4 regions of the Aneurinibacillus sp. XH2 genome follow, and region 4 is predicted to be linked to each of the others. Evidence: riboswitches for the same ligand, from Rfam matches in the RefSeq annotation. Region 4 holds a riboswitch; each other region holds the start of a gene.
What was found. A riboswitch is a leader RNA that binds a small molecule or an ion and turns the genes downstream of it on or off. The one in region 4 is predicted to bind cyclic di-AMP.
Positions count from the first base shown of each region.

Region 1 (8,124 bases), 270 kb from region 4:
TAAAAAGTTAGTTAATTATTTAATGAATTTAAAAATCAAATATAATATTTCTAAAGTGATAATAGGTTACGAACCTGCTTATGATGAAGATACAATGTTAATCGAATTTAGCAATAATACTCTTAACTTGGAAAAGGTGCTAGAAAAAATACTTTATTAAATTCTTTGAGCCTCAAGAAATTCCTTGAGGCTCTTTTTATAGGCATATAGTGTCGAATAAACCGTTAGACCGACAATCTATACCTATAACTCCCGAACTCCTTGAATGATAATTTTTTGAGTTATCTTGTACGCACAGAATGAATTTGGAAAAGATGTCCTATTTTATGATTTTCATCAACGATAAACAATGGAAAAATCATCAGCTACCACCGTTTTTATCTCCAAAAACCTTACCTTTGTTTTCTCAACGTTTTAAAAATTTTTTTCGCAACTTTTTCTTCACTACCACCGATTACTATAGCGAGAGGATTACTCCAACTCGATTAACTCCTGGATGTCGATGTCTAGCACTTTGCATACTTTTTCCAATGTGGAGAGATAAACTCTGTCTACGTTGTCCGAACAAAGATGGCTGATGGTGCTGTGCTTGGGCGCAGCCCTGTGAGCCGGGCCAATTCACGTTGAGAAATGCCACGTTCTTTCAGGATTTCTTTCAGCTTGAAACGATGCCAGGCATTGATACGGTGACAGCATCCGCTTTCATTGCAGAAATCGGGGATATTCATCGTTTCACTAATTCCGATAAACTTGCAAGATACGCAGGAATAGCCCCTGTCCGAATGGGTTCGGGCGGCAAGGAAACTATTCAGAAAAGCAAAAAAGGAAACAGGGAATTATACACTATCTTTTATAACTTGGCTGTTCAACAAATACATATTTGTAAAGGTAGTAAAACTCCTCGAAATCCTGTGTTTTACGAGTATTATCAGAAAAAGCTAGCAGAAGGTAAAACCAAACAACAAGCGCTTATTTGCATTATGAGAAGACTTGTCAATATTATCTATGGCATGATGGAGAATAAAACCGCTTATATCATGCCTGACATACCTAACAGCAAAGTAAGTTGATATAATGAGTGGTAGTTACTGAACTGCCACTCTTTTTATAAAGTCATGTTTATTAGACTTTCCTAAGGGGACGCCAAAAGCTAAACCTGAACAAGTACATCATTATGCAACTAATAAAAGTAAGAAGTATACACCGCAAATAGAAGCGATTACGAAAAAGTATGGCTTAGATTTGGATGAGGCTTGGAATAAAGAATTGCTTCCGCATCAAGGTAGGCATCCGGATGACGATATTATGTGTTATTGTGAAGAAACTTATGGGATAGAGCAATACCAGCTTAAAGAGGGAAAACTCTTCAAAAGTTGGAACGAAAGAATCACTTTTTATTATGACCCGAACGAGGGGGAACGGCAAACAGACTACCTAGCGAATAATTTAGGGTGGTTTGTCGTTTCGTCTAAATTGAAGAGGGTTTTAGACAGTTTAGAAAAGGGTAATATTCAGTATTTCCCTGTTAGAATCATAGACAAGTGTACGAACGAGCCGCTGGAAGGTTATTTTGTGGCAAATATTATAAATGTGGTAGACGCGCTTTGTCTTGAACATTCAAAGGATAGTGTTTTTGAACTAGATGGAGAAAAAATATATTCGGTACAAAAATATGCGTTGACTAAAGAGAATGTAGCTGGGAATCATATAATTAAACTAAAAGGGGATGAGATACCAGTATTTGTGTCAGAAAAGTTTAGGGAAGAAATAGAGAAGAATGGGATTATTGGGTGCGACTTTCAAGAAGTAAAGGTAGTTTAGAGGTGGATACCGGACTAAACGTTTTGACTGGGAGTTCTGCATCTTAAAGGGGAGCATATCACAGTGTCATACAAGCCGGGTCTGCACCAGCATGCGAAGAAATTCTTTTTTTGGCTTCTACTCATTCTTTGGAAGTGTACCTTATTTTGCTTAGCAGTGCAGCCGCGATAGGATTGTCCTGCTGAATATAGTCACGCCAGTTTTTTTGTTTCAGTTCGACTTTTATTGATAATGATAAGTCTGTAACGTATAAAGTTGTATTTAAAGGGGGTTCCGTATTTTATTTTTTGGATAATTGTGGAGAAAAAAGATTGAATCCATCTGAACCGGATAAAGGTTGGGTTAACCAGTACTTTTTGTCGGGGAATGCACACACGAATATGGATCTGATCGCACAACACATACAACATATTTGGTTAAATGAAATATCCCTTATCGATATTCTTGGCACAGAAGCGAACGAAGTCGAAGATAAGGTACAGCTAAAGATTGAAAAAAACAAAATTTATCAGCACATTCATATCCTCGATGATAGGGAAAAAGAAGTTATTATTGGCCGCTTCGGGCTGGATAACGAAGAGGAACGGACACAGCGGGAGATCGCGCGTGAGCTTGGCATTTCACGTTCATATGTATCGCGGATTGAGAAGAGGGCTTTATTGAAGTTGTTTCATGAATTTTACCGCAAAAACGAGAATGCAGTGAAAAATTAATCGAACATATAAAAACAAACCGCCGAAAAATGGGAAAAAATTTTTCGGCGGTTTGTTTCTTATTTTAAAACATAAACTTTTATATTTTGAACGCCAAACTTACTTACATGTTCTGGTGAGCCTGGCACGAAAATATCCACGCGGTTGTTTTGAATAGCTCCGCCAATATCGGTGGCGTGTGCGATCATACCGCCTTTCGGAAGCCCCTGGAAGGAATAGCCTGTAATGTACACTTTGCTTCCAAGCGGAATCACATCTGGATCGACCGCGATGGTACCGACCTTCAGCTTATTGCCGAAGTAGTCCACACCTTCCCACCCGCCGTTTTCTTCAGGTGCAGCGGAATAAGCCGTTGCTTTTGAAAAAATGACGCGCTTATAGGTAAACTTTTTACCAGAGGCCGTTTTCACCGACGGACTGTCGGAAGTTTTGTTGGCTGCAATTGCGGTCGCTGGTTTGTTCGCTTTCTTTTTTGGTGCCTTTTTATCGTCTTGTTTCTTTTCTGGCAACACAAGTACGGTGCCGCCTTGAATATTTTGCGGGTCTACGTTTGGATTCGCGGCTTGCAGCTTTTGGACAGGAACGTTTAGCTTCTTCGCGATGGTCCAGAAAGTTTCTCCTTCCATGGCTGTATAGGTGTCCGGTAATTGAATCGTAGAACCGATTTGCAAGTTTAATGGATCAACGGATGGGTTGACAGCCTGAAGCGAAGTGAAAGGTAGATGATGAGCCTTTTCAATGTTCCACAGCGTATCATTTCTTTTTACTTTGTACTCTGCACCGGCGGCTATATTGGTGGCGCTTACGCATGCAGTTAATGTAAGTAAACCGGTAAATAAACTTTTTTTCATACAAAAAACTCTCCTCTCCTGATAGCCTACAAGGTTAGTTGCCGGGTTCGGGTTCAGGAGTTTACCCTATGCTTATCCATGTATCTTGATAAGCAATTCACCCCAAAAGAGTATCCCCTGCACTTCTTTATTTAAAGAAGTTTCGGCTTTTTTGTACCCCGACATCATAACACAAAAATCAAAAGAGGATCGCTGGTAATTATAAGTACTTAAAGTTTTATCTTTCTTTTTCTTGTAAAAGATGGGAAAGTGTTACGAATTTATACCCTTTTTTAGAAAGAATAGGAAGGATTTTCTCCACTGCAAGCAATGTTTGCGTCTGGTCGATACCGGAGTCGTGAAACAGAATAATATCTCCCGGTTTGGCTCCACTTGTTACTTTGTTAACTATGTAGTCGATCCCCGGATGTGCCCAATCGCGCGTATCTTGGTGGTATGACCAGATGACGACCGGATGTTTTTGTTTTGTCGAACTGAGAAGCACAGTATATGTTACTTCTCCTCCGGGTGGACGAAAGAAGCGCGGGTGTTTCCCGATTAGCGAGTAAATGACTTGATCGGTTTTGCGGATTTCATCACGTAAACGGGCCGTAGTTATGTTCTTCATACGCGGGTGGGTAAACGTATGGTTGCCGATTTCATGACCTCTGCGATTAATGTCCCTGATCACACGCGGATACCATTTCGCGCGCTGGCCCACGACAAAAAACGTCGCTTTGGCATGATATTTGTCAAGAATGTTTAGCAACTTAGCCGTATAGACAGGATGGGGGCCATCGTCGAACGTAAGGGCAATGAGTTTCCGCTTCGTGTCAACATGGTAAATAGGGGAAGCAGTCGATTTCGAGATTGCTGGCGCTGCTGGAAACACAGTGGCCCAGCAGCATAACAATGTGGCGATTAAGCTAACGAAAAGCTTCACAATTTTCATGTCTCTCACCGTTTTATGTAATGGTATGTATAATGTTTGCGCGTTTTTGGATAGGTATGCTTACAAAGGGTGGGAATGCATGCAGAATATTTATCGTGTAGGAAAACAATACTAAAGTGGAAAGCATTCCAGATGAGAGGAGCAGAAAACGGTGGATGATTTGCAACTAGCCCGGGCGTTGTTTGGGACGACAATGGGATTTCATATTATTTTTGCTACGCTTGGCGTGGGGCTTCCGCTGATGATTTTAACAGCAGAAGTTTTGCGCCAGTGGAAAAAAGACAAAGACTATGGCATTATGGCACAACGCTGGACGAAAGGATTTGCGGTGCTTCTCGGGGTGGCTATTCCTTCCGGCACCATTGCGGGTGTTCAGCTTTCCTTGCTGTGGCCTGGTTTTATGGAAGTCGTTGGGAAGGTTGTTGCTCTTCCGTTTCAGATTGAGATTTTCGCTTTTTTGTTGGAAGCGTTGTTCATGTCCATTTATGTGTATGCGGCCGATCGGTTGTCCGCGTCTATGCGCATTCTAAGCATGATATTCGTAGTGATTGGTGCGGCAGCATCCGCGATCCTGATTACAAATGTGCATGCATTTCAGGGAACGCCCGCCGGTTTTAGGATGGAAAACGGCGAAGTGATTGATGTGGATCCGTGGGTTGGATTTTTTAACCCGAGTTTTTTTGTATCGGCGGGACATGTTACTTTGTCTGCTTACATGACCGGCGCATTTACGATTGCTTCCATTGCAGCGTTTAAATTGTTGAAGAGTAACAGGGGAAGTAAGGAATTTTTATTTCACCGCAAAGCGTTAATGATGGCTCTTACCGTTGGCGGTTTGTTTTCTCTTGGCACGGCGCTGAACGGTCATGATTCGGCGCAAATGCTACACAAATACCAGCCGGAGAAACTTGCGGCCGCTGAAGGACTTTTTGAAACGCAGCCGTATGCTCCGTTGGCGATCGGTGGTTATACGGATGAAGCCACTAGAAGTGTCAAGTATGCGATCGAGATTCCGGGGCTGCTCAGTTTTCTTGCGGGCAACCGGTTTGACGAGGTAGTAGCCGGATTAAACGATTTTCCACGCGAATACTGGCCGCCACTTTATGTGCATATATTGTTCAACGCGATGGTCGGCATCGGTGGCCTGCTTCTTGCGCTATCTATCATTGGATTTGTTTGGCGTCATTTACTGAGGCGGGAAACGTTTCCGCGCTGGTTGATGTGGTTGTTTATTGTAACGGGACCGTTGGCAATGATCGGAATTGAGTGTGGCTGGATTTTTGCCTGCACCGGGCGTCAGCCATGGGTGTTGTACCGGACGCTTTTGACTGCTGATTCCGTTACTCAGGCAGGCAATATCGGGTTTTTATTTGTTCTGTTTGTTGGGATTTATATACTGCTCGGTTTGGCGACCGTGTTTGTGCTGCGCCACTATTTCAAACGCCATCCGCTTGTTAAAGATTTGGAGAAAGTGTCTCTCGGTTCATGAGGTACAGGAATAAGGAAGGGATGGAGGAATATGAGTAATGAATTGATCGCAATTGCTATGTTATGGATGTTTGTGTTCGTGTATTCAGTTGCTGCATCTATTGATTTTGGCACCGGTTTTTGGTCTATGATATACATGAACCGGAGGCAGAACAGGGCAACCAATATCGCTAACCGGTACTTATCCCCTTCGTGGGAAGTGACGAATGTGTTTGTTGTACTTATTGTGGTCGGGCTGATGAGTTTTTTTCCCGGTGCCACATTTACGCTGGGCACGGTACTGCTGATTCCTGGCAGCTTAATTCTGCTGCTTTTGGCTATCCGCAGCGCATTTCTTGTATATTCACATTCGATGGAAGGGTATGAAAGGCAGCTTGCGATTATATCTGGCATTAGCGGTCTGTTTATTCCCGCATTGCTCATTCTTGTTCTGCCCGTTACGCAGGGAGGATTTATTCAAGTAATAAATGGGCATGAGGAATTGTTGCTTGGGAAATTGTTGACAAGCGCAAGCGGGATTTCGTACATGGCTTTTGCCATCAGCAGTACATTCTTTTTGTCTTCGTTGTTGCTATCCGATTACTCTAGGGTCGCGGGTGAAATGGAAGCATACCGCTTATATCGCCGCGACGCCATTTTGAATGGCCCGCTTTCTTTTTTTACTGCGCTGGCACTCGTTACATCCATGAAAAGTGAGGCTTTATGGCTGTATGAAAATTTGCTACATCATTTCTGGCTGCTTATTGCATCGGCTGTAGCGTTCTTTATCGGCTATACGGCGTTGTGGTGGCCGGGAGGAAAGCGCGCTTCATTGCCCGGTCAGCCCCGTGTGGCGGTACTTGGCATCGTGGTACAATACTTGCTTGCCAGCTATGCTTATGGAAAAGCTCATTTGCCCTATATCGTGTATCCGCACGTTACCATTGAGTCCGCTTTTACTCATCCAGATACGTTCCGGGCGCTGTTTGTTTCCTACATTGTCTGCTTTGCGATTCTAACCCCGGGATTTTTATATTTCTGGCGAATGTTTATGAAAGACAAACGTTACGTAAAGCAGCCATAAACATTTTATTTGTTATTTCAGCGTTTCAGCTATGGTTAGAAGGCAGGAAAGTTGGAAGTAAGAAGCACGTTTTGTTTTTTCTTCTCCCTTTCCCCTTCTTTCACTATGAGAACGCCGATATCTGAATGAAGTCAAGTGCATAGAGGAATATTGTTTCTTTTTGATATGAATTATTTCTTTTAGAAATGTATTGTTTCTATTGAAAACAATACACACTGCTAATGATACAACACTTTAGCATTAATAAGTCAGAAAATTGGTTTTATTTTTGCAATAGAAGAAGGAGAGGAATGATTTTAATGCTTTTGGGGGGATAGGATGAGTACGACCGTTGGCGAGTTAGTAGAATGGACAGCCCGGAATTATCCGGAGAAGATCGGTTTGATATACCGGCGTAAAAATCAAGTATGGACGTATAAGCAGTTGGATGAGCAGGTAAATCGCTTTGCAAATGCCCTTATTGGGCTCGGTGTAAGAAAAGGAGATATTGTTTCCGTATTTTTGTACAACACGAGCGAGTTTGTGGTTGCGTTATTCGCAGCTGCAAAAATCGGTGCGGTTTTTAATCCGATTAATTATCGCCTAACCGCCTACGAGTTGCAGTATATTTTAAACGATGCCAACAGTAAAGTTTTGCTATATGAGGAGCAGCTGAAAGAGACGGTTCACAAAACAAAAGAGCTTGGCGTTAAGGTTGAATATTATATTTTTGTTGATGAGCAAGTTCCGGACTATGCCTGTTCGTTTTATGAATTGTTGGAGGAAAGTGAGGATCGTGCGCCGTTCGTTGAAGTTCATGAAAATGATTTATATATCATGATGTATACAAGCGGGACAACCGGGCGGCCGAAAGGCGTGCTTCACCGGCATCGCGATATGGTACACCATAATTTGCTGATGATGCAATGCATGGGACTTAACAAAAATGATATTGGCCTGTGCGTGGCTCCACTCAACCATACGGCTGAATTGCATACATCGTTTTTTCCGCGCATGCAGGTGGGAGCCACAAATGTTCTGCTTCATTCCTTTCAGGCTGAAGAAGTGCTGGCGACGATCGAAAAAGAAAAAGTTACCCATTTGTTCGCAGCGCCGACGATGGTGAATATGCTGTTGAACGATCCTTCGTTTGAAAGATATGATTTATCCTCTTTGCGTTTGCTTGGCTATGGCGGCGCTTCGATGGCACCTGTACTTATTAGACAATTTCAGGAGAAGGTGGGTGCAGATTTGGTGCAGATGTATGGTTTGACGGAG
Region 1 covers NZ_CP014140.1:1,012,193-1,020,316, forward strand. Annotated here, with positions in the region: gene ACH33_RS04915 (hypothetical protein) at 1-160, shown strand, start outside; partial or broken gene ACH33_RS18570 (helix-turn-helix domain-containing protein) at 472-683, opposite strand; partial or broken gene ACH33_RS04920 (transposase) at 654-1,070, shown strand; gene ACH33_RS04925 (AHH domain-containing protein) at 1,108-1,821, shown strand; partial or broken gene ACH33_RS20030 (DUF4351 domain-containing protein) at 1,946-2,041, opposite strand; partial or broken gene ACH33_RS04930 (sigma-70 family RNA polymerase sigma factor) at 2,241-2,534, shown strand; gene ACH33_RS04935 (LysM peptidoglycan-binding domain-containing protein) at 2,594-3,385, opposite strand; cyclic di-AMP (ydaO/yuaA leader) riboswitch at 3,394-3,543, opposite strand; gene ACH33_RS04940 (polysaccharide deacetylase family protein) at 3,603-4,316, opposite strand; gene ACH33_RS04945 (cytochrome ubiquinol oxidase subunit I) at 4,468-5,805, shown strand; gene ACH33_RS04950 (cytochrome d ubiquinol oxidase subunit II) at 5,836-6,867, shown strand; gene ACH33_RS04955 (fatty acid--CoA ligase) at 7,186-8,124, shown strand, end outside.
Region 1: another riboswitch for cyclic di-AMP. It lies ahead of ACH33_RS04935 (LysM peptidoglycan-binding domain-containing protein); the one in region 4 lies ahead of ACH33_RS06240 (Na-translocating system protein MpsC family protein).

Region 2 (8,124 bases), 1.4 Mb from region 4:
AGGAGAAAAAGTGGTGAATGAGTGGGTAGCGTTTATTTCCAATGTCGGATTTCCGGTGACAATTACGCTTTATTTGCTTGTTCGCATTGAAGCAAAATTGGAGCAACTCGCATCCTCCATCACGCAACTGACGCAGACGCTTTACTCAATAAAGGAATAGGTGAAACAAAAGCGGCCCTTCCTCGCAAGCGGCGGGGCCGTTTCTCATGTAGACAAGTCATATTTATCTGGAACGGACGTATATATGACAGAAACGTTACGATTTTCATCACAAATTATGATAAATAAAAGTGTTATAATGTTGGTAAAGCGTTTTCATAAAGGAGGATTAAAATAGATGAAAGAAATAACGGATGCGGCTAGCCATCCGAAACTATATGAAATTCGTTTATTGATTTGTGTGGCGCAAGCAGATGGATACATGGATGAAGAAGAAAAGGAAAGAATTTTTCAGCAAGTAAACCTGGATACATTTACTGTGCGTGAGCGCCAGATCTTCCATGATGATTTGGAAAACCCGAAAGATCCGAAAGCGTTAGCATTAGAGGTAAGTCCTTATCTTACTACACTGGAGAAAATGATGTTGATTCGCAAAATGTTTAAGTTGGCGTCGCTGGACAAGGAAATTGTGTCGGAAGAAATTGCTCTTATCTACTCGATAGGGCAGGCGCTTGGTCTTGCCCTGGATAAAATCAAAGAAATCGAACAGTGGGTAAGGGAAGGGATTGCTTGGATGGCGCGTTGGGAAAACATTGTGACAAACCGTTAAGGAACTTTCGTTGCAAAATATATTTGTTGTGCTATTCATATGATGAGCATTAATAATAGAAGGAAAACGCATACATTTGTCGAACTTTTACTGCAAAAGTGTATGGAAAACGATAGGAAAAGTGAGGGCAAATGCATGAATAATGAAGGAGCGGCAAAATCGAAAGTACTGATGGAAAAAGAGGGACACCTTGCATTTGTAACACTGAATCGTCCCGATGAATTGAATTGCTTTGATTATGAAACGCTCACGCAACTTGAGCAAACTCTTGATCAGATCCGCTTTGACAGGGACATCCGTGCCGTCATTTTCACTGGGGCTGGAGAGCGTTCGTTCAGCACGGGTGCGGATCTGAAAGAAAGACGGACAATGAGCGAAGCGCAGGTACGCCAGTTTATCCATAAAATTCGCTTCGTGTTCGATATGGTAGAAGAGCTTCCCCAGCCGACCATCGCCGCGATTAACGGCTTTTGTTTCGGCGGCGGCTTTGAAATGGCGCTAGCCTGCGATTTTCGTTATGCGGTCGACTCAGCGAAGCTTGGCATGACAGAAGTAAGTTGGGCGATTATTCCGGGCGCAGGCGGGACGCAGCGCCTGCCCCGCCTTATCGGAAAAGGCAAAGCAAAAGAACTGATTTTGACAGCGCGTAAAATCGATGCGGCAACAGCTGAATCGCTCGGCATTCTTAACGGAGTGACAACGCGTGAGGGACTTATTCCTAAATGCCGGGAACTGGCGGAAGAAATAATGCAGAATGGGCCGCTCGCCGTTATTCAGGCGAAATATGCTATCAACTACGGGACGGAAGTTGATTTGAAAACCGGCTTGAAAATTGAAACGAAAGCTTATGAAACGATTATTCCGACTAAAGATCGCGTGGAAGCGCTCAATGCTTTCAGCGAAAAGCGCAAGCCGCAGTTCAGAGGAGAATAGTGAGAGGATGAGAAGACAAAAAACAGACTATAGCGAGGTATCAATCTCGTTATGGTTTGTTTTCTATCAGGCGTGTTGATTAGTCAATTTTAGCAGCATTTAGTTTGACACCCTGCTGTAAAAGCAGGGTGCGTATATTATTTAGTCACAGTAATAATTTTGTTGTAGTGGCCTGGTCGCGCATAGTCCGGTTCGCAGAGAATGACTATGCTTTTGTCATCTTCATATACTGAACTCACTTCCATTGTCCCGATGCTTTGCGTATTAATATCGAGGTAGAAATGCAAGCATTGGTGTTTATTTCCCATAATTTCGGCTGATACTTTTTTTAGAATTCCTTTCATTTCTTTCTTCTCTTGGTTTGTTTCCACTGTTACAGTCACTTTTTTCCCTATCAAAGCGGACAAGCATTTTTTAGCATCAGTTTGTAGTTCTTCCAGTGACTTTGCTTTATTTTCCCTCTTCAATACACTCCTGAAAAAGCTGACCATAATTCCTCTCCTTAACTTTGCCTACGAGGTTAGCTGACGGGTTCGGACACAAGGCAATGCCCTACACCAGAGGTGATTCACCCCTATTATATGGGTCCCCCGCTCCTTTCGGATTCGGCGATTGAATCATGATTGGATTATAATAAAGCACAGGCACGATTGTTGTCAATTAGATTTTTAGCGTGCACGGATTACGTGCTTTTGATGCTTTTCGTGTCGTTTTTTTCCCAGTAAAATAGTGTAGGAAAAAAAGAAAAGCGTGTCGAATACGTTGAGGAAAAGGCAACAGGAGGATGAAGCATGGTCAGACAATTCCTGCGCAAAGTATTTGCAGGACGAAAGCAGAAAGAACACGAAAGTGAGTGCGTGGATGCGGAACGGACGGGCGAGATACCTTGGGAAGAGCTAGCGGAGGAAAGTGCTTCTCTACCTAATTCGGGGGAAAATGAACATGGTTCAAACAGAGCGTTGGAACGACGTGATGAGCCGCAAATATATGTTATTACCCGGGAAAAAATTGAGCATCACAGTTATAAACAAATCGCTCGTATAGTGGAAGACATTTTAGGACAAATTGAGCTGGGGTTACGTCGAGAAGGTCGGCTGCAACTGCGTCTCTCTCCAGAACTGATGGCAGAAGCGGATGAATTTTTAGGCAAACGCATCGGAAAATACATTGAAGGGGCGGAGAGAGAAACCTATGATGCGACCGCATTTTTTGATTGGACAGATGAGGAGACGGCACAGATTTACCGGACGTTCGTGCTTCCTTCTCACCCGGAAAAACAGCGAACGTTTATGCAGAGCCGATTTGTGATGATTTATGATACGTGCGAGGCGCTTGGATGGGATGCTCGTGAACGGGCTACAGCGTTTGCCGAAGCCATTGGCTGGGAATTGGACGAAGCGGATTGGCGCCGTTTTGAAGAATGGTTGAAGATGATGTCGGAACGTATTGCGATGGAAGAAAAGCAGGCGGAGATAGGGGGGGAACCGGAGCGCGCAGAAGAGGAAGAAGAGCTGGCAGAAGATAATGAGTTCGCCCATATTACGCCCATCCAAATTTCGCGCGAAGAGGTTGAGCAGGAGGATATTTCAAAACTGGTTACTTTTTTTGACGAAGTGTTGCAAGACAAAGAACGGATTCGCCAGAAAAAGGCAGGACTTGTGTTTTCATTTTACGGTTTTTCCGGCGAACTGGAAGATGTTATGCAGAATGAAGCGGTGAACGCCTGGGCAAGTCGCCTTGTTGAACAATATCCGTACGTGTTTTATTTTCTTAATGACGAATACGTGCCGATGACGCGATTCGTTACTTCTATGGTGGTGACTTCGAGCGTTAACGGGGATGAAATTGTATTTAACGAGGAAGAACTGGAAAAGTTTATCGCATTTATCCGTGAGGCGCTTGCTCGTTTGGCGGAATGGACGGGAGAGAACCCGAATCTCATCATTCAGGAGTTTGAACAGAAATTGTTTTGGACATAGGAATGTCGCTTTTGGAACGAAGGTGCATCTTTCACAGAAAGGCAACGTAAGAGCGGAAAGAAGAGGTGAATGTTTTATCTCGATTTTGGCGAATGAATAGCGACGGGGAAAATATAAAGTGTAAGGAAGAGATAAAGATGGAGGAAAACAGAAAGCTGGAACTAAAAAAAGAAGTGCATCAGCGAGTCGTCCGAAATTTAAGCCGCTCGCTTTCAGAAGAATGGCAAGTTATAGGTGATATAGAGCGGCTGGAGACTATAACGCTGCGCCACTCCGAAAAGCAGGGCGGTGAACTAGAAATTAGGCTCACCCCGCTATTTACGAAAGTGGAGCAGCATGAATCAGAAAAAGAACAATGGATTGAGGATTTTGTGGCTAAAGTGGTTGTAACGGCCAGCGAAGCCGTGAAGGAGCATGCGCTACACGGCAATGAGACGCGGATTTATCCGGTTATTCGCCATCCTTCTTTTGTGAAAGCGGAGAAAAATAAAGAGGTGGTATGGCGCGAACATACAGCTGAAACTGTGCTGTTGTATGCGCTCGATTTGGAAACGAGCTATTTTTTGATTACTCGGGATATGGTCGCGGAGGCGAAGATAACAAAAGATAGATTGCACGAATTAGCGCTCGCTAACCTTGCGCGGCTTGAAAGTACGCCGAAGCAGGATCGTATTGGTAATAATGTATTTTACTTTTTTACAGGTGAGGATAGTTACAGCGCTAGCCGTGTGCTAAATCCGGATTTGCTATCTTGGATGGAGCAGAAAGTAAAAGGGAAAATGGGTGTGGCGCTGCCGCATCAGGACGTCCTTATTATTGCGGATTTGGCCGACGCCAAGGGAGCGTATATACTGGCGCAGATAGCGGTCGATTTTTCCATGCGTGGGGATGTGCCGATTTCACCGATTCCGTTCATGTACGAGAATGGGGAATTGGAACCGTATATGGTCATGCGGCATCCGAAATCGCGCCATAAATATCCGAGCTTGGGCGGTAAGAGAAAACGGCCACCAGAGCGGTAAGAATCCAAGCTTTTTTATGATACAGGAAAGGATATGTTACTTTACAGTGATAAAGAAACATATCCTTTTTCTCTACGAGGAAACACTATTTGTTGAATTTTGTCGACAAAATAAATAGATAAAATATTCTGCTTTTTTTAAAAAAATATATTTATTTTGCTAACGTTTTCATATATAGTAGGAGGTGGAGTTACATTCCAAAAAAGTATAAGGAGGCATTTGTTCATGCAGTTAGCTTCCCCATCTTTACACCCGAATGTTGAAAAATTCCTCAAAGAGCCGAAAAAAATGCTTATTAATGGTCAATGGGTCGAATCGGCAAGCGGCAAAACATTCGAAACGGTCAATCCGGCAACAAAAGAAGTGCTATGCCAGGTGGCCGAGGGAGACGCTGAGGATATTAACAGAGCTGTTAAAGCGGCAAGAGAGGCTCTGAATGGCTCATGGAGCAAGATGACTCCGTCACAGCGGGGACAATTGTTGTATCGGCTGGCTGATTTGATTGAACAAAATGCGGAAGAATTAGCACAACTTGAAACGCTGGATAACGGAAAACCAATCCGCGAAACGCTGAACGCGGACGTACCGCTAACAGTTGACCATTTCCGCTATTATGCGGGGTGGGCAACCAAAATTTATGGACAGACGATTCCAGTATCCGTACCGAATTACTTTAACTATACAAAACGGGAGCCCGTAGGCGTAGTCGGGCAAATTATTCCATGGAACTTCCCGTTGCTGATGGCGGCATGGAAACTTGGAGCAGCGCTGGCCTGCGGTAATACAGTCGTACTGAAACCTGCAGAGCAGACGCCTTTGACCGCACTTCGTCTCGGGGAGTTGATTATGGAAGCTGGCTTCCCGGAAGGGGTCGTAAATATCGTGCCTGGCTTCGGCGAAACAGCAGGTCAGCCTCTGGTCGAACATCCTGATGTGGATAAGATCGCGTTCACCGGCTCAACAGAAGTAGGACGCCTGATTATGCAGAAAGCAGCGGGCACCCTGAAGAAAATTTCGCTTGAACTTGGCGGCAAGTCGCCGAACATTATTCTGCCGGACGCAGATATGTCGCGGGCGATTCCAGGTGCGCTAACAGGTATTTTCTTTAACCAAGGTCAGGTATGCTGTGCCGGTTCGCGTCTATTCGTTCACAAGAAAGTATACGATAACGTGTTAAGTGATATGGTATCGCATGCCCAGAAAATTAAAGTCGGCAATGGTTTATCCCCGGACACGGAGATGGGGCCGCTGGTGTCTGCTGAACAATTTAACCGTGTCATTGATTATATTGATATCGGACAGAGAGAAGGCGCACGCATGATAACTGCTGTGCGGGAAGAAGAAGCGTTGAAGCAGGGATATTTTGTGCAGCCGACCGTTTTCTCTGATGTGACGGACGATATGACAATTGCCCAGGAAGAAATCTTTGGTCCGGTATTGGCCGCGTTGCCGTTTGAAGACATAGATGATTTGGTTGAACGCGCGAATCGTACGATATATGGCCTTGCAGCGGGCGTATGGACACAGAATATTACCAACGCTCATAAACTGGCCGACAGAATCAAGGCAGGTACCATTTGGGTGAACTGCTACAATGTATTTGACGCCGCATCGCCGTTTGGCGGTTACAAGCAAAGTGGCATCGGACGTGAGATGGGAAGTTATGCGCTTGAACTTTACACCCAGGTCAAGAGCGTATGGGTCAACTTGCGTGGATAATATTTTAATGCAACTAAAACTCCTCGTAAAAATTACGGGGAGTTTTTCGTGTGTGCCCGGCATGAGTGTCATCTCTAGAGTTTAAGTCCCGAATGGCGAAGGTAGTAGTAGCCATTAGCTTATGGCAAGGGTGTCGACCGTGAGGTTAAATCTGAAGGAAGCCGGCGGCAACTCTTCGGCCTGAGGAACACGAATCTCATATGAGGCCAGCGTTCGTTGGATGAGCCTGCATGACAAGGTAAAGTTCGTATTGCTAAAGGCGAGCGAAGGTAAATGAGATAGCCGCAAAATAAGAAGCGATTCGACAACCTATTCCCCTGTACAGATGAAAGGAAAACAGAGAAAATAAAAGTAAAATTTTGTGCGGGGGGAAACGGGAAGGTGAAAAGGAACTTGGGAATCGTGCACTTTAGCAGGTACTTTTTGGTTCTTGCGATGTTGCTAGTGATGGTACGCATCTTCTTTTTCGCGCCATATGTAGTGGAAGGGGTCTCCATGTATCCGACTCTGGGAGACAATGAGCGTATCGTAGTTAATAAATGGATATATTATGTGCGAAACCCAAGATATGGCGATGTCATTGTTTTGCATGCGAATGATGAAGAAGATTATATTAAGCGCATTATCGGTGTCCCAGGCGATGAACTGGAATTAAAAAATGGTGTTTTGTACCGTAACGGCAAGATAGTGGATGAGCCGTACATTAACGAAGTTACGTTAGGGGAGTTTGACAAAATTAAAGTGCCGCCTAATTCGTACTTCGTGATGGGTGATAACCGGAACCGTAGTATGGATAGCAGAGAGATCGGTTTTATTTCTCGCAGCAAGGTGGTAGGAAAAGCGGAGTTTATTTTTTATCCGTTTCAAAACGTGAAATGGATAGAGTAGAAGAATGGTTTACACTGAAGTGTTTGTTAATGGTAAACACTGAAAAACTGGCGAAGCGTACCCGCCCGCGAGTTTTTCAGTGCTTTAATTTATGCTTTCGCGTATAGATGCTTCTTCATTTGTGTCCACTTCACTTTGAAAACCAATTTGCTTTTTGCTCCATATCCCATCATCCAAAACCCGTATGTTTCGTACATAAAGCTGGAAAAATGCATCTTTTGCCAGAATAGCAAATTTTCTGGTGCACTTTCAAGAATGATAACCCAGTGACGTTCTTTCGCATATTCTTTCATAATTCTAACCAGGTTAGCGCCGATATTTTTGCCGCGGTGTTTATGAGGAATGCGAATCATTCCGAGAAACATCGCTTCGTTTTTGTTATCAAAGAACAGATCAAGCATTATATTGTCAGCCGTCATGCCAGCATCCCGCATTTCCTCGTCAGTACGGTAGAGGTAGCGATATTCCCCTTTTTTTTCTGGATGATAGGGGATGCCGTGCGTTTCGAAAACACGTTGGAACTCCTCAAAAATATTCATGACTATTCCTTCCCATTTACGTTTTTGCTGATCCGAGTGTATTTTACATGATATTCCTACACCAATATACATGGATTTTATACGCATCGCACACGTTGTTTCTAAACAATTTGTGAAAAATGAAGATGCCCGGAGCAGTAAGGAGCTTTCTGGTTATTTTCTGCCTTTTCGTGATTTTTCCAGGTTGAAAGAGTAAAATGAATAAAAAAGAACATTTCATGTGGAGGATTCACAATGTATAAAATAGTAGTGACAAATGATGACGGGATTCATGC
Region 2 covers NZ_CP014140.1:2,653,841-2,661,964, reverse strand. Annotated here, with positions in the region: gene ACH33_RS13135 (DUF2922 domain-containing protein) at 1-2, shown strand, start outside; gene ACH33_RS18800 (YvrJ family protein) at 14-160, shown strand; gene ACH33_RS13130 (DUF533 domain-containing protein) at 338-769, shown strand; gene ACH33_RS13125 (enoyl-CoA hydratase-related protein) at 905-1,702, shown strand; gene ACH33_RS13120 (hypothetical protein) at 1,840-2,193, opposite strand; cyclic di-AMP (ydaO/yuaA leader) riboswitch at 2,197-2,323, opposite strand; gene ACH33_RS13115 (hypothetical protein) at 2,494-3,681, shown strand; gene ACH33_RS13110 (DUF1444 family protein) at 3,819-4,703, shown strand; gene ACH33_RS13105 (aldehyde dehydrogenase family protein) at 4,929-6,422, shown strand; gene lepB (signal peptidase I) at 6,804-7,310, shown strand; gene ACH33_RS13095 (N-acetyltransferase) at 7,400-7,849, opposite strand; gene surE (5'/3'-nucleotidase SurE) at 8,084-8,124, shown strand, end outside.
Region 2: another riboswitch for cyclic di-AMP. It lies ahead of ACH33_RS13120 (hypothetical protein); the one in region 4 lies ahead of ACH33_RS06240 (Na-translocating system protein MpsC family protein).

Region 3 (8,124 bases), 600 kb from region 4:
TGGGGCGTATATAAACCGCCAAATAAGAATTTAACTCCTTCATTTGCGTAACCCGTAATTTCTGTAACGATCATCGTTAATTTTTCCAGCCACTTTTTCCCTGTTTCCCATTTCAGGACGATAAATGCAAATACTAGTTGAATCGCCAAACCACCCAGCACGGGCCTCAGTTTAATCGACTTTTTGTTATTAGAAAATAAGAATGCGATCCCGAGCACAACAAGAATCCCCAAGAGTCCCCATAACATGTTCACGCTATCCCACCTCTTCATTTATGTAATTTTATTGAATGAGCATTCATTCTTCTCAACATACTACATATGCTTTCTTTTGCCTAGTTTTCTATGCCAGCCTTGCCGCTTTCTCTTTATCCTTCCTTTTTATGCTGTCTGTTTATTCATCTTCTGTTTCCACTCTTACAACCAGCTGTGAAATCGCTTACATCCTTCTTTTCTATTTTACAATATATCACAATACTTTGTTCGATAGAATTATCTTAATTACCCATTTTATTCCTAATCATAAAGACAAAAAAAAATCCACTGCCGTTCTTGCAGTGGAAAAATAAGGGGGAGAAAGAGAGAGAGAAAAATTTTTAAAGCTAATAATTATATTATTCCCAAAAATGATTTTGGCTAAACCTATGCATCCACTATTTCTGAATTTCTATGCTATTGGTTTGTACAGGAGGCACGATACTGGGTGGTTGTACGCCCGGAATTTCGCTTCCTGTCGGCCGTCCTTTGCCGTCATAGTAAAATTGGGGCACATTTCCGACGATAAGCGCGTTTGAAACTGGGATTTCCATTTTTACAATCGCCGGCTGCGTTGCAAAAGGAATTACAATTTTTACCTTTGTCTGGATAATAATAACAACTGTAATCAATACCATGTTAATGCCTGCTTCTTTCATTCTCGGTTCCAATTCGACATGCACGCTTCCGAATGGTACAAGCGTAAGTGGCAAGTCGGGGCCTAGTTGTGCCAACAAATTGCTCTTCAGCGCCTGACCTAGCGGAAGTGTCTGCGGCACCTCTTCTAAGTTTTTCAACGCATGGGTCACATTTTCCATCGTGTCCAACGCAATACGCGTATATTCATTATGGTTAAAAATGGCGGCCTGGATTTTTCCCTCTTTATCTTCCTTTAGCTGCACAAGTTCTTTAAAGTTAACATCTTTAATTATTTTTTGACCGATAGCATCATGAATCACTTTGGTCGCTAGTTGCTCCGTCCGGATGCGGGCGATTTCACGAATGGCCGGCTCTATATTTTTCTCTATATAGTAGAATGTTTGAAAAGTAAGACCCAAAAAAATCAGGAGGGAAATTAAAAACATATATTTCGAAGGGATCGGGGAACGAACGTTTCTTCCGCGCCATCTCTTCCTTCCCATGTTTCCACCCCCTTGCTGCAATATATGCCCAAAGCCGGCAGTCTAGGACTAAAAGACATTCTATCCAGCACCGCTTTTACCAAAGTGGAGCGAACAGAATAGCTTCTTTGTGGAAAGCGGGAGCAAACAAAAAGCCTGAAAGCACCGCTTTCAGGCCGGAAGAAGTATAACGCCACAAAATATACCAATATTACTTTAGTTTACCATAGAGATATGCGCGCGCTTGTTCAATCAACACAGCCGCTTCTGCGCGTGTAATATATTTAGCTCCACGGAAGGTGTTATCCGTATATCCTTTCATCACTTTCTTGTCTACCAGAGCAGAGACGCTGCCGACCGCCCACACCGGTATTTGATTAAAATCATCAAGCTTTTGCGCGGTGTCGACTTTTGTCACATCCAGTTCTAGCAGACGTGCCATCATAACTGCCGCCTCAAAACGTGTAATGGGCTTATTCGGTGCAAACTTGCCCTGATATCCGGTGACATAACCTGCTTGATAAGCGGAAGCAACTTGCTGATAGAACCATTGATACTTATGCACATCGCTAAAATCAACAATTGCATTTTCATTGAACTTGCCAAACGCCTTGTTGGCCATTGTTACAAATTCTGCGCGGGACACTTGTTTGCCTGGTCTAAACGTTCCGTCTTTATAACCGGACACAATCCCTTCTGCTACTAATTTATCCACTGCGGGTTTCGCCCAGTAAAAGTTGTCGAAGTCTTTGAAGTTGGCCGCGGAAGCTACAGAAACCACACTTAGTGACAAACCCATAGCCAACGCTAGCTTGGTAAATTTTCGTTTCATGATGAAAACCCACCTTTCCCTTACTATTTTCATATAAATAAAGCCTGCTTACGCCGCTTTATTTCTACCAGTAATTTTTTATGTTATCACCATCCAATCTAACGTATCCTGATGGCCTTCGGAAGTTAGCAAACCAGTAAATATATGGTTCCCACTTAATTATTTTCTTCGAGCTAAATAACGTGTTTATGGGGGGCATCCGTAAAAAATTAAAAAACCCCCAACCGTCCTTATGGCAGTTAGGAGTTAATAGCAAGATGTATGTAAATAAATACTCCGCTTATTTCAAGATGCGCTTCGCGCCTACATAACGTTTTCCCCAGTAATATTTATCATTAATATCATTAATAGCAACACCACGGCCGCTGGAAGAATGAATAAATTTCCCGTCTCCAATATACATACCCGCATGTGTTACAGGAGCACGACGGGACGTCTTGAAAAATACCAAATCACCCGTACGTAACTGAGAACGAGAAACCGGTGTTCCTCTCTGATACATAGCAGCTGCCGTACGCGGCAAAGAAATCTTTTCTCTTTTGAAGAGATAATTCAAAAATCCGGAACAGTCAAAACCACTTTTGGTGGTTCCCCCCCACTTATAAGGCGTTCCTATTAAACTTTTTGCTATCTCCACAAGAGAATTTTCGGCTGCGGAAGCTGTACGGGTACCTATAGGCGCAAACAAAGCGCTAAGAGCGATTGTCCCAGAAATCGCAAATATCATAATTTTCTTTTTTTTCATAGCCTAGTTTTACTCCCTTCATGCCTACGAGGTTAGTTGACGGGTTAAGAGGAGAAGGTCTCTTTCCGCTTGCACGGATCCACCCCAAAAATAAATTGTCCCCCGTTCCACGTTACTGTGGATTCGGCAAGTAAAATTTTCTATATAATAGGCCACCTCTTATAATTAAGGAAATCTTTTTCTTTCTATCTCTTTCCACTAACAACGTTTACAGTTTATCGAATTATATCGAAAAAGAGAAGAATTAGAAGAAAAAGTTCACAATTTAGACACATTTTGTTGAATTTTTTTGCAACCTATCGAAATATATCTGTATATTAAGCTGATGTTTACTCGATATGAAAGGAAACGGGGCAAGCAACACGCTGCCACGGTCTATCCGGTATGCCTATCATGTTTGCGCCGTCTCTAGCATAGCAAAATGCGAAGGCTTTCTCTTCATGTTTTCCCCTCCCTTTCCCTCTCGCTCCTGCTCTTTCGATTCACTTTACGCAAACAAAAACCCCTGCTTCCTCTTGGTTAGAAGACACGTTTTCTGACAAAACCATATATATAATGAAAGGACATTCTATCGAGATTATCGTAAAATTACGGTAAAGCATTCTCAAAAAGGAGATGAGCATATGAAAGCTCCCTCGCGAACTGACGTTTCTCCCGCCCTTTGGACCCGGGATTTTATATTGACAACCGTATCGAACCTATTTCTGTTTACCAGCTTTCAAATGTTAATCCCAACGCTTCCTGTATATGTGGAGCAAAGCGGTGGCAACGAATTCTCTATTGGGCTTGTTATCGGGATTTTTACCGTATTCGCTCTGCTTGCTCGCCCGTTCGCCGGAAAAGCACTTGACACGCTCGGCAGGAGAAAAGTAATGGCTATCGGTCTGCTTATTTTCATTCTTTCGGTGGCAGGTTACTACTGGACAACAACCGTATTTCTTATTTTAAGTCTGCGAGTCATTCATGGCATCGGATGGGGAATTGCTACCACCTCCTTTGGAACGGTCGTCTCTGACATTATTCCGGCGCAACGACGTGGAGAAGGCATGGGATACTATGGCCTTTCTTCTACGCTGGCGATGGCGCTTGCACCGCTGTTTGGCATCTGGCTTGTAGAAAAAACCGGCTTCGGAATGCTGTTTTTTGTTTCTACATTGCTTGCTGTGATAAGCTTTCTGCTTTCCCAGATCATTCGCTATCCAGATGTTTCTGTTTTCGTTCCTTCTCCGGAGCCAAAACATCGTAACCGACTCGATGAATGGTTAGAGGTAAAGGCGCTATTTCCTTCATTTCTTGCAATAATGCTCGGGCTTACATATGGCGGGATTGTTACCTTTATTACGCTGTTCGGCAAAGAAGCAGGAATTACAAACGTAGGATGGTTCTTTCTGACTCACGCTCTCATGGTTATGATCGTCCGTCCTGTGGCGGGCAAACTGTTTGATCGGCGTGGACACGTATGGATCCTGCTGCCAGGGGCATTCTTCACAGCTGTAGGATTGCTGTTTTTATCTTATTCCAATAATTTGTTGTCACTTATTCTTGCTTCTGTATTCTACGGCATCGGGTTTGGCGCTATTCAGCCGACCTTACAGGCGTGGACGATTAACAGGGTGGCACCCAACCGGCGTGGCGCCGCCAACGGCACGTTCTTCTCCGGATTTGATCTGGGAATCGGCGCGGGTGCTATGCTGCTCGGCACCATAGCAACGGCAACCAGCTACGCGGTCATGTATCGTATTTCGATTGTATTCATGGGACTGTATCTTATAACATATTCGCTTTATCTGGCTAAGAGTGCAAAAAAAAGCGCCTAGGTTCTCATGTTAAGCAACTTATCCATTCACCTCTTCTTCCCGGGCTTGATTGATTTTTTGCGCGATTTTTCCTTTTGTACTGCAACAAAGCCGTTAAAAAGTGGAAAAGAGCACACAACTATCTTGTGTCTTAAGCGACCAAGATGTTTTGTGTGCTCCGCTTAGAGAACAGCTTTGCGATCGAGTTTACTTTTTAAGCAATTAAGCAACAGAAAGAAGGGAAAGTTCGTGAATAGCGAACGGACAAAACATGTAGCCCAACGCCCTAAGCGCTTTTTTATTTCTTCAAATGCCGATCCATCTCAAATCCAGGCAAAGAATGTTCCATATCATGGAAAATACGTTCAAGTTGAAAGGCCACGCTGCGAATTTCATCCTGTGCGTATTCTTCCTTACGCAGCGTCACGAAATGGGCCAGTCCGTACATGTTTGCATAAAACGGCAATCGGCGCGCGTTAGCGTTCAAGACAACATATGGCGCGATGCCAATTAAGCCGTTCTCCACCAATTCATTGTACAATCGGTGCGACTCTGCCCGCATAGTCAGCAATGTATTGATGATGCGCTCCGCTTCTGGCGTGCCGGATGCTTCCACTGCTTCTTGTGGAAGAATCAAGCCGTAACGCGTATCCGGAAGTTGAAGTGAAAAGTCGAACGCACGATGCCGGATAATCTGGTGATGACAGCCTTCGGAGCATGTCACCGCCACACGCTTACCAAATGCGCGCATGATGGCGGGAAGTTCGCTGAATCGGTTCATCTTTGCCAGATCGCCCAGCACCATATCATCCGAGCGTGTAAACGCAAGCGCTGCGGCGTCTTTCGTCACTTCCACAAACGGGCCGTTATACACCGGCAATGTTTCCGGTTCCTGCACACGACGCTGATAAAACTCTGCCATATAAGAGCAAAGATACGGCGTCGCTTCCGTATGGCTGATAAGCGAAGGCAGCACTTCGGTCGTATGCTTGCGAATTTTCTGCGCTATCTCCACCACTTCGCTGCTATACCCTTCATGTGATAGCATTTCCGCAATCGCGTCGGAAATAGCACGAGCATTGCCGGTGACAGCTACGTTTGATTTAGTGGCCAGAGGCAGCACATTGCGCGCATTTTCATACGCAAGCTTTTCTACAGCACTGTCTTTCATGCCAGGGTGTTTTGCTTTAAGCAAGGCAAAGAAAAGCGGAACAAGCTCTTCATATTTCCGAAAGCATTCTTTGCCAAAGGTGATATAGTGTTCCTTTAATTCTGGATGCTGATCCAATTCCCGCGGAACAACGAAGTCCTGCGGCTTCTGGTAGCGAAGGCTAAATTCCGTAAAAGATAGCCATTTCGCCGCCTGCACCGTTTCTAGAATTTCTGTAAACCAGCGAGATACACCTTCAATGCAGAATTGGGCAAAAGCATGCTCTTTAATGCTGGAATGACCGTAATCAACCCCCCACTTCTTCATGAAACCACCAGCATGTGCCGCCGATTCTTTAAACATCGAAATCATGTCAACATCCGGCAAATGCAGCATATCTTCTTTAATTAAATCGTACAAATTATCACGGAAGCTGCGCGGACTGCGGCTTACTTTCGCAAAAACAGTGCCGACAACTTCGGTCGGCACATTCTTAATCGCGTATACGTTATCTTCCGTACTTGTGACATAGTTCTCTAACTTCATATTTTGTTTCACCTCATCCTATAGCTACAAAATTGTATCACATTGCACAATCATCAGCGTTGATTCCCTAGCAAGATCAATCTCGTAGTATGGCTCCGCGCTGCTTCCATCCGGATTTTTAAGAATTCGTACAACCGGACGCCCCGGCAAATCCCGGTTATAATCTACCACAACGCCTGTAGCTCCGTTGCTCAGCGTCACTGCAAGCCCAACTGGGTAAATCGCTACTGTTTTGTGGAATGCTTCAACAACCTTCTTCTCGAACTGGGTTCCAGAACCTGTGTAAATTATCTCCATAGCCTTATGAGGAAGCATCGCACTGCGGTAGACTCTGTTGGCTGTCAAAGCGTCAAACACATCACATACGGCCAACAAGCGGGCATATTTATGAATGTTGTCCCCTTTTAACCCGCGCGGATAGCCTGTTCCATCCATCCGCTCATGATGCTGGTACGCGCAATGCGCGCTCAATAGCGGAATTCCCTGCTGATGGCGCAAATATTCAAATCCATATTCCGCATGTTTTTTCACCTGAAAAAATTCCTGATCCGTAAGCTTACCCGGTTTATACAAAATTTCGCGCGGAACCATTAGCTTTCCGATATCATGCAGCATTGCTCCCATACCGAGTTCGAGTAATTCTTTATCATTATAACCTAATTCTAACCCAACAGCAGTAGCGTAAATGGTTACATTTAAAGAATGGGCATAAACATAATGATCCTGTATGTACATATGACTCAAAAGTCCCATCGCCCTATGGTTATGCTTCAAATCACTAAGAATCGCTTCAAATGCGGTACGAAATGCGGCAAGTGTGCCGGGGGACAGGCGCGCCTTCCACTTCTGTTCCGCATGAATAATCTCATTAAATCCGCGATAAATCATTTTCGCCGCTATTTGCCTCGTTTCAGCCGAAACCGCTTCGTTCCTTTCAACATCCGCAGTTGCTTCATCGTGTATGTATAATGCATAAATTCCTTTTTGTTCTAACCTTTGAATCATACTGCCTGTCAGTATCATGTCGGTATTGAGCAATATAGTTCCCTGATCTGTGCAAATCGGCTGCGCCAATCTCATGCCTGGCCGGCAATGACGAATCGAGATTAATCTCATACTTCTTAACTCCCTATTACTATCTAGTCTCTTTTTCTCATTATACCTATCCAAAGGTAGGAAATATATTGTATAAATGACCTAAAAAAAGCTTTCCTATAGGAAAGCTTTTTTACATCATTGCAAGTATCGCGTCTTTTCCTTTCATTCCCGGAACAATTCCCTGTTCAGCCGCCGCCGTAGTCACCGATTCAAGGGGCGCCTCTAACAATTGCTCAATAGTCCTCACGTCCAGCGCGCGGCCCGCAATAATTCCCCTGCTTGCCAGTCGTTCATTCAACAGGGCAATATCAAGTGCGCCACACATAATATATCCTTTTTCTGTCGTTATGATTAACAAATTCGTTTTCGGAAGCTGGACGGAGACCGCTGTGACCTGATGGCCATTCAACAGCAAAGGCCTCATCTCAATCATAACATTTTTTTCCTCCTTGTGCCTTTTCCTTTCCCTTAATACAATATGTCATCAGCCCAAGGAGAGTGACTCATTAATGATATCTTTGCTGTCTCAACGGTTCTGGACGAACGTCTCCTACACCTTCCTCGGCCATTTTCATTCGCAGC
Region 3 covers NZ_CP014140.1:674,964-683,087, reverse strand. Annotated here, with positions in the region: gene ACH33_RS03315 (NupC/NupG family nucleoside CNT transporter) at 1-254, opposite strand, end outside; gene yunB (sporulation protein YunB) at 653-1,396, opposite strand; gene ACH33_RS03305 (S-layer homology domain-containing protein) at 1,587-2,207, opposite strand; gene ACH33_RS03300 (C40 family peptidase) at 2,488-2,952, opposite strand; cyclic di-AMP (ydaO/yuaA leader) riboswitch at 2,960-3,091, opposite strand; gene ACH33_RS03295 (MFS transporter) at 3,576-4,769, shown strand; gene ACH33_RS03290 (FAD-dependent thymidylate synthase) at 5,047-6,444, opposite strand; gene ACH33_RS03285 (HD-GYP domain-containing protein) at 6,469-7,560, opposite strand; gene ACH33_RS03280 (YunC family protein) at 7,673-7,975, opposite strand; gene ACH33_RS03275 (DUF6154 family protein) at 8,049-8,124, opposite strand, start outside.
Region 3: another riboswitch for cyclic di-AMP. It lies ahead of ACH33_RS03300 (C40 family peptidase); the one in region 4 lies ahead of ACH33_RS06240 (Na-translocating system protein MpsC family protein).

Region 4 (8,124 bases):
AGCATAAGCGCTTCATCAATTTTTCCTTCGATACTTTCGCGAAGCTCCCCTTCAGGAGTTAAAACCTGGTACATCTCCGCCGTATTTTCCTCGCCCGGTACCGGTGTATTCGCTTTCAATTTGTCAGCCTGCTCCGGTAATCCATTTATGCTTACCGACATTTTTACCTCTCCCTTCATAAAATGTGATGACAACTGTATACATTCCATTGGATACATTGACATCCTATTATCGTTCAAGAGTAGAGAAGAAGTCATGATACTTTCTTTAATTAGCAAGAAGTATACCAAGAAGAAGAGGTTATGTTTTCAATATTTTCAGATTTCATATCAGATTAAATGTAAAATAATGATACATTTTGTTTTTCTTTATGTATCAAAATGAGAAAACAAAGTGAGCATCTCTTATTTTTGTTTAAAAATGATACATAAATTTATCATGAGATACCATATGCTTCCATTTTTCTGTATAAAGTAGCCCGTGATATTCCTAACATTTGGGCAGCTTCCGCTTTGTTTTTGCATTTGCTTACTGCCTCTTTTATTAAAGACATTTCCATTTCTCTCAAAGTAGGGAGTTGAATGGTTGGGGAAGAATCGGATGACGCGGAAGCAATATGCTCTGGCAAATCAGCCAAATCGAGGACTTGATTGTCATCCATAATAATGGCGAGTTCCAGAATATTTTCCAGCTCGCGGACATTCCCGGGAAACGGGTAAGCAAGCAAATGCCGGATAACATCTGGATGTACCTTTTTAACCGTTTTGTTCAACTTATGTCTCATCTTCTTTAAAATATGATGAACAAACAACGGAATATCCTCTTTCCTTTCGCGCAAAGCAGGAATTTCTACCCGTACGACATTCAGACGATAATAAAGATCCTCACGAAATTTCTTTTCCTTGACCAGTTTTTCCAGGCTTTGATTGCTGGCTCCTATAATACGTACATCTACTTTTTTCGTTTTCGTTCCGCCTACTCTAATTAATTCCTTAAATTGAAGCACCCGAAGAAGCTTGGCCTGAACAGATGGAGTTAAATCCTCCAATTCATCCAGAAACAATGTCCCCCCATCCGCGAGTTCAAACATTCCCTGTTTTCCTCCCCGCCTTGCACCGGAAAAAGCGCCCTCTTCATAGCCAAATAATTCACTTTCCAACAAAGTTTCCGGAATGGAAGCACAATTTACAGCAACGAATGGCTGTTTCGCTCTCTCGCTATGGTTATGAATAAAACGGGCCAGCATTTCTTTTCCGGTTCCGCTTTCCCCTTCAATCATGATCGTGGAGTCAACCCGCGCTGCTTTTAAAGAAATTTCCACAATTTTTTTCATGGCAGGACTATTTCCGATCAGCATATCATTCCCGTCAGCTAAATCGGCAAGCGATAACTTTTGCTGGAGATCTTTTATCGTATTTTCCGCTTCTGACAATCTGTGATTCAGCCGCAATATTTCGGTTAGATCGCGGAAGATCGATACAGCTCCCAGAAGCTGTTGCGTTTCGTCATAGATAGGCACAATATTTGAAATAACGACGCTGTCTCCTGCACGCGCTGGAATATCCAGCGCCGGGTAACCAGACTGTAAGACTTTTAAAATATTTGTATCAGAAACGACATCTTTTACATATTTCCCAATGAGCTCCTGTTTTGGGATTCCTGTGATTCGCGAGCATGCTTCATTTACATATAAAACTGTTCCCCGCTGATCAACGATAACGACCCCTTCATGGAAGAGGTTCATAATAGCGCCGCCCTCATCAATAAAATTTTTTACGTTCAAAGCGATCACCTTCCTGTTTTATTCTCGGTGCAAAATGTCTCAAAATTTTTATTTTACATCTACTTTTAGAATTTTCTCTAAATCACAATCTAAAATAAACAATTCCACCTGCTCCCCAAGTTTAGTACTTATATCACTGTGGCTTGAAATCACCTGACAACCGGTAATACGTGAAATCATCTCCTCCGTTTCCACGCTGTGTGACTCACGCAAAATACGCCGCATCTCCTTAACCAGCGGCTTCCCTCGCTCAATTTTCACCAGCGTCTTTTCTTCCTGGGTCAGTACCTCTTTTAAACGTATAATCACCATATCTTTAATAATATATGTCTTCGTTTCTCTTGGTCCTCTGCCGAGAATCTCCCGTAAAAATTTGATATACGCTTCACTGATCGTTGCTTCCATCCTGTTTTTTGATGATTGTCCCATAACAACGTCCCCCCTTTTTTTTCTACCTGTTTTTCTTCATAAAAAAAACCGAAAGAAGAGGATGTCTTCTTCCGGTTTTTCGCACTACAAACAAAGCTGTCACGATAGCAAGACAACGTTCCTCCTCTCGACACGCTTACGAGGTTAGCTGACGGATTCGGGCGTGAGAGTCGCCCTACTTGAATTTGCTATTCAAGATTCACCCCGTGCGGCTTATAATTTTGAATACCGCGGTTGGTTCCCCCGTTCCCTATTTGGGACTCAGCGATCAGGTTGGATGTGAATATTTACTTTTTATCAGCACTTCGATTGCCATCATTTCAAAATACATCAATGGGATGGATTTATATTATGTGTGCTGTTCACTTTTTGTAAAGAAGGATTAGCATTTATAAAGCGAAGAAAATCTAAATTTTTTTCAAAAAAACTTTTACTTTTCTTCTATATTCTCTTTTTTTTACTCTTTTTCTTTTGTTTGCTCCACTGCATAAAATAAAAATATTTTTCTTGCATGGCCCTGCTTCAACATAAAAAAAACAGATAATACGAAGAAATCGTAAAAAATAAGGAGATATAGTAAGAATATAAATGATTTTATCATTTTATTATTTTAACAAAACGTAATTTAGCTATTTTTTGTTTAAATTTTGGGTTTTGTTTTTTGTTTCAGTCCTCTTATAATGATTCACATAAAACAATTGCAAATTCGGCCTAATTCCGGAGCATCCGGAAGCGGAGGACCCACGTATTTGGGGTTAATCCTTACTTTTGTAAGGAGGGATGAGAATCGCTCTTTCGCCATCCTACCCGTCAGCTAACTTCGTCGGCTAAAGCGAAGGAGGTCTTGAGACCGCCTATTTGAGCAGTCTTTTTTTATTGTGCTTTACCGCCAGTAAAATGAGCCGCTCTTATATTTTGCAGGTCTTTTTATTTTTGAAAAAATCAAATAACACTGTTTCAAGAAAAAGAACAGGGAGACAGAATGCAAGTCCAACCAGAAGGGATGGGCAGGCATTAGGTAGACCGATCGTGCTTTTTCTCCAGCAGTGAATCGCATGATAAACCGGACTTACATGGGAACTTTTTTATCCGTTGCCTCTAATGGAATGAAAAAGTTCTAGTGTACTGGCGTCTATTACACCCGGTTTTCTTTCATCATGCGTTTCAAACGGAGAAGAGGTATGCATCGGTCTATTTTTTTTTAGAAAAAACTACGCGATATCCAAAAAAGGAGGATGGAGGAATGTTTCATGATGTCATCACTATCGCTCTATTTGTAGTATCATTCCTGATTTTTTGGGGATTTGCCTGGTTTTGCGATCGAGCATAAGGAGGTGATTGATCGATGGTTGCACTTAGCATGATTGCATTCCTTGCTATTGTTTATTTAATTTTCGTCCTTATGAGACCCGAAAAATTCTAATGCTACCTCTAATGCTACCAATGTCGATGACGAGGAGGAACGAAAATGAGTATAGGAATTATACAAGTAGCTGTCACTCTATTGATTGCATTACTATTAATCAAACCGGTAGGAAGCTATCTGGTTAACGTATTTAGCTATGAAAAAACCAGACTGGATCGTGTATTTGGGCCGGTTGAACGTTTATTTTATCGGATAATGGGTGTGCATGAAGAACAATCCATGGACTCGAAACAGTATGTGACCGCTGTGCTATTCTCTAACTTCGTTATGATGATACTCATATACGCTGTACTACGTCTCCAAAAATATCTGCCGTTCAATCCGGATGGTATTGATAATATGCCAAGCGCACTGGCTTTTAATACAGCAGCATCTTTTATTACGAATACCAACTGGCAGGCCTACAGCGGAGAAAGCGGACTGTCCTATCTCTCCCAAATGCTGGCCATCACATTTCCGATGTTCACATCTAGCGCAACAGGATTTGCAGTAGCTATCGCTTTTATTCGCGGTATATCTGGCAATAAAAATGAACTGGGTAACTTCTATGTTGACCTTGTCCGTCTAATAACCCGTGTACTCCTACCGCTTTCTTTCATCGCCGCGCTCTTTCTTGTCTTTCAAGGCGTACCGCAGACGTTACATGGTGCAGTGACCGCGACAACGCTGGAAGGGGCAAATCAGGTGATTACCAGAGGGCCGGTAGCTTCTCTGGAATCAATCAAACACTTAGGTACAAACGGCGGTGGTTATTTCGGAACAAACGCAGCGCACCCGTTTGAGAACCCGACACCGCTGACAAACCTTCTGCACATTTTATTTATGCTGCTTCTGCCCACTTCGCTTATTTATGCATTTGGCGTGATGATTAAAAACAAACGTCAGGGCTGGAGTGTCTTTGCAGCGATGAGCGTTATTTTCCTCATTATGCTCGGCACTGTACTCTTTCAGGAATATAAAGGAACGCCAGCGTTACATGCAATGGGCATTCACGGCAACATGGAAGGAAAAGAAGTTCGCTTTGGCTTTTTTGAATCTGCATTATTTACAGCGGTAACGACAGCTGCTACCACCGGCTCGGTTAACAATATGCATGATTCATTGACTCCGTTAGGTGGTTTTGTTCCGCTCGCAGAAATGATGCTCAACAACGTATTCGGCGGTAAAGGTGTCGGTTTATTAAATGGCCTGCTCTATGTCATTTTAAGTGTATTTATCTGCGGCTTAATGGTTGGTAGGACGCCGGAATTTCTTGGAAGAAAAATTGAAGCAAAGGAGATGAAGCTGGCCTCCATTGCTCTTCTGATCCATCCGATTCTTATCCTGGTGCCAACTGCACTTGCCTTCCTGCGTCCAGAATCCATGGCATCTATCCTAAATCCGGGTTCGCACGGTATTTCTGAAGTGCTATACGCTTTTACATCCGGCGCAGCGAACAATGGGTCTGCTTTTGCCGGTCTTACAGCAAACACAAATTTTTATAATATATCAATCGGACTTGTCATGCTGTTCGGCCGCTACATCTCCATTATCGCTATGCTTGCTATCGCTGGCTCGCTGGCAACCAAGTCGAGAGTCGCTGCCTCTGTCGGAACTTTCCGTACTGATACGCCGCTGTTTACCGTCATTCTGCTAATGATGATTCTGATTATTGGCGCGCTAACTTTCTTCCCTGCTCTGGCGCTCGGCCCTATCGCCGAACATCTGGGGATGTAAAGGAACCTTTTGTCCGTTTGACTATAAATGAGGAGGATGTTGTATGGCTATCAAGCAGAAAAAGACGCTCAGCAAAGAAATGATCACTCAAGCCGTTATCGACTCTTTTAAAAAATTAAATCCTGTCATGATGATCAAAAATCCCGTCATGTTTATTGTTGAAATCGGGACATTCATTACTTTTGTTTTATGTGTGGTGCCAGATGCATTCGGTCCGAGCACCGTAAGCCGTGGATACAATGTTACGATCTTTCTGACTCTTTTGTTTACCGTCCTGTTCGCCAACTTTGCTGAGGCACTTGCAGAAGGACGCGGCAAGGCTCAGGCTAATACGTTGCGAAAAACAAAATCTGATACAATAGCTAAACTCTTGCAAAAAGACGGTTCGATTAAAGAGGTATCATCCACCCAGCTGCGTAAGGGTGATATTGTCCGCGTTGACGCAGGGGAGCTTATTCCATCTGACGGTGAAATTATCGAAGGCCTCGCTTCCGTTGATGAATCAGCCATTACAGGAGAATCTGCCCCAGTAATTAAAGAAGCAGGCGGTGACTTTTCTTCGGTTACCGGAGGGACGCGCGTAGTCTCCGATTATATCATTGTAAAAGTAACGACTGACCCGGGGGAGTCATTCCTTGACCGCATGATTTCTCTTGTTGAAGGGGCAACACGTCAAAAAACACCGAACGAAATCGCTTTGACTACCCTCCTGACCGTACTAACGCTCATTTTCTTATTCGTTATCATAACGATTGTACCGCTGGCTAACTACCTGCACATTAAGCTGGATACCGCAACATTAATTGCACTTCTAGTTTGCCTGATTCCAACAACAATTGGCGGACTGCTTTCCGCAATTGGAATCGCCGGAATGAACCGTGTTACCCAGTTTAACGTGCTGGCGATGTCAGGCAAAGCGGTCGAGGCAGCCGGCGATATTGATACGATGATTCTTGATAAAACAGGAACGATTACCTTTGGTAACCGTATGGCAGCCGAGTTTATCCCTGTAGACGGTGTATCGCAAAAAGATATAACGCTGGCAGCTCTACAATCCTCCGTTAAAGACGAAACCCCGGAAGGACGTTCTGTTGTAGAGTTAGCAAATAAGCTTGGTGTTACGTGGCCAGAAAATGAATATGCAGATGCAGAGATTATTGAATTTACCGCAGAAAGCCGGATGTCTGGCTTAAACGTAAGCAACGGCACAAAGATTCGCAAAGGGGCGGTGGATGCGATTAAAGCGTTTGTTATAACAGCCAACGGCTCGATTCCGAATGATTTAGAAGAAAAAGCAAACCAAATCGCCAAGGCGGGCGGAACACCGCTTGCCGTGTCCATTAACAATCGCATCTACGGTCTTATCTATTTAAAAGATACGGTAAAACCAGGCTTAAAGGAACGGTTTGCTGAACTGCGGGCGATGGGGATTAAAACCGTTATGTGTACGGGTGATAACCCGCTCACAGCTGCGACGATTGCCCAGGAAGCCGGGGTAGATGAATTCATCGCTGAAGCCAAGCCGGAAGATAAAATCGAGGCGATCAAGCGTGAACAGGCACAGGGCAAGCTGGTTGCCATGACCGGAGATGGCACAAACGATGCTCCTGCTCTCGCCCAGGCTGATGTTGGTCTTGCCATGAATTCAGGTACGATGGCTGCGAAAGAAGCGGCGAATATGATTGACCTGGATTCCGATCCGACAAAGCTTCTTTCCGTGATCGCAATCGGAAAACAACTGCTGATTACACGCGGCTCGCTCACAACATTTTCCATTGCCAACGATATCGCTAAATATTTCGCGATTATTCCAGCATTGTTCATCGTGGCTCTGCCGCAGTTGCAGGCACTCAACATTATGCGACTCACCTCGCCGCAATCCGCAATCCTGTCGGCGCTCATCTTCAACGCTATTATTATTCCCCTGCTGATTCCGGTGGCGATGAAAGGTGCGAAGTATAAAGCGATGGATGCTAACCGATTGCTGCGTCGAAACTTATTGGTCTATGGTCTTGGCGGTATGGTCGCGCCCTTTATCGGTATTAAAGTCATTGATATGATGATCGCCGGACTCATGTAATTTAAACAAAGACAAGGAGGAATGATGATGAAATCGTTATATACTGCCATACGAGCTTCCATTCTCTTCATGATTGTCTGCGGCCTCCTGTATCCCTTACTTACAACAGAAGTTGCACAGATTCTTTTTCCCTTCCAAGCGCAGGGGAGTTTAGTTGAAGATAATGGAAAAGTTAAAGGCTCTGTATTGTTAGCGCAAGCTTTTACATCACCTAAGCTGTTTCATCCACGCGCTTCTGCCGCTGAATACGATCCGACCGCTTCCGCTGCAACGAATGCAGCCGTAGCTTCTCCAGATTATATAAAAAGCATGAAGGAAACGGTAGATGCAATAAAAAAAGAAAATCCTTCTCTGCAGAATAAAATCCCTGCTGATCTTGTAACAACGTCTGGTTCAGGTTTTGATCCTGACCTATCACCGGAAGCTGCGAAAGCACAAGTACCACGCATCGCCAAAGCAACCGGGTTAAGCGAACAGCTGCTGCTTTCCTTGATCGACAAGCATACGAAAGGGCGGCAGCTTGGTATATTTGGAGAACCCCGCGTCAATGTATTCGAGTTAAATCGAGATTTACTTGCACAAAGCAAATAACTTACAACAAAGCCGCCTCTACTAATCTAGAAGCGGCTTTTGGAGGTTTTTATACCATGAAAACATCGGCTAAAAAAAGAAGGGAAACGCCAGAAGAAC
Region 4 covers NZ_CP014140.1:1,277,347-1,285,470, reverse strand. Annotated here, with positions in the region: gene pdhA (pyruvate dehydrogenase (acetyl-transferring) E1 component subunit alpha) at 1-74, opposite strand, end outside; gene ACH33_RS06245 (sigma-54 interaction domain-containing protein) at 437-1,783, opposite strand; gene ACH33_RS06240 (Na-translocating system protein MpsC family protein) at 1,832-2,212, opposite strand; cyclic di-AMP (ydaO/yuaA leader) riboswitch at 2,332-2,489, opposite strand; cyclic di-AMP (ydaO/yuaA leader) riboswitch at 2,911-3,056, shown strand; gene ACH33_RS20535 (potassium-transporting ATPase subunit F) at 3,558-3,635, shown strand; gene kdpA (potassium-transporting ATPase subunit KdpA) at 3,687-5,354, shown strand; gene kdpB (potassium-transporting ATPase subunit KdpB) at 5,398-7,434, shown strand; gene kdpC (potassium-transporting ATPase subunit KdpC) at 7,456-8,025, shown strand; gene ACH33_RS06220 (universal stress protein) at 8,082-8,124, shown strand, end outside.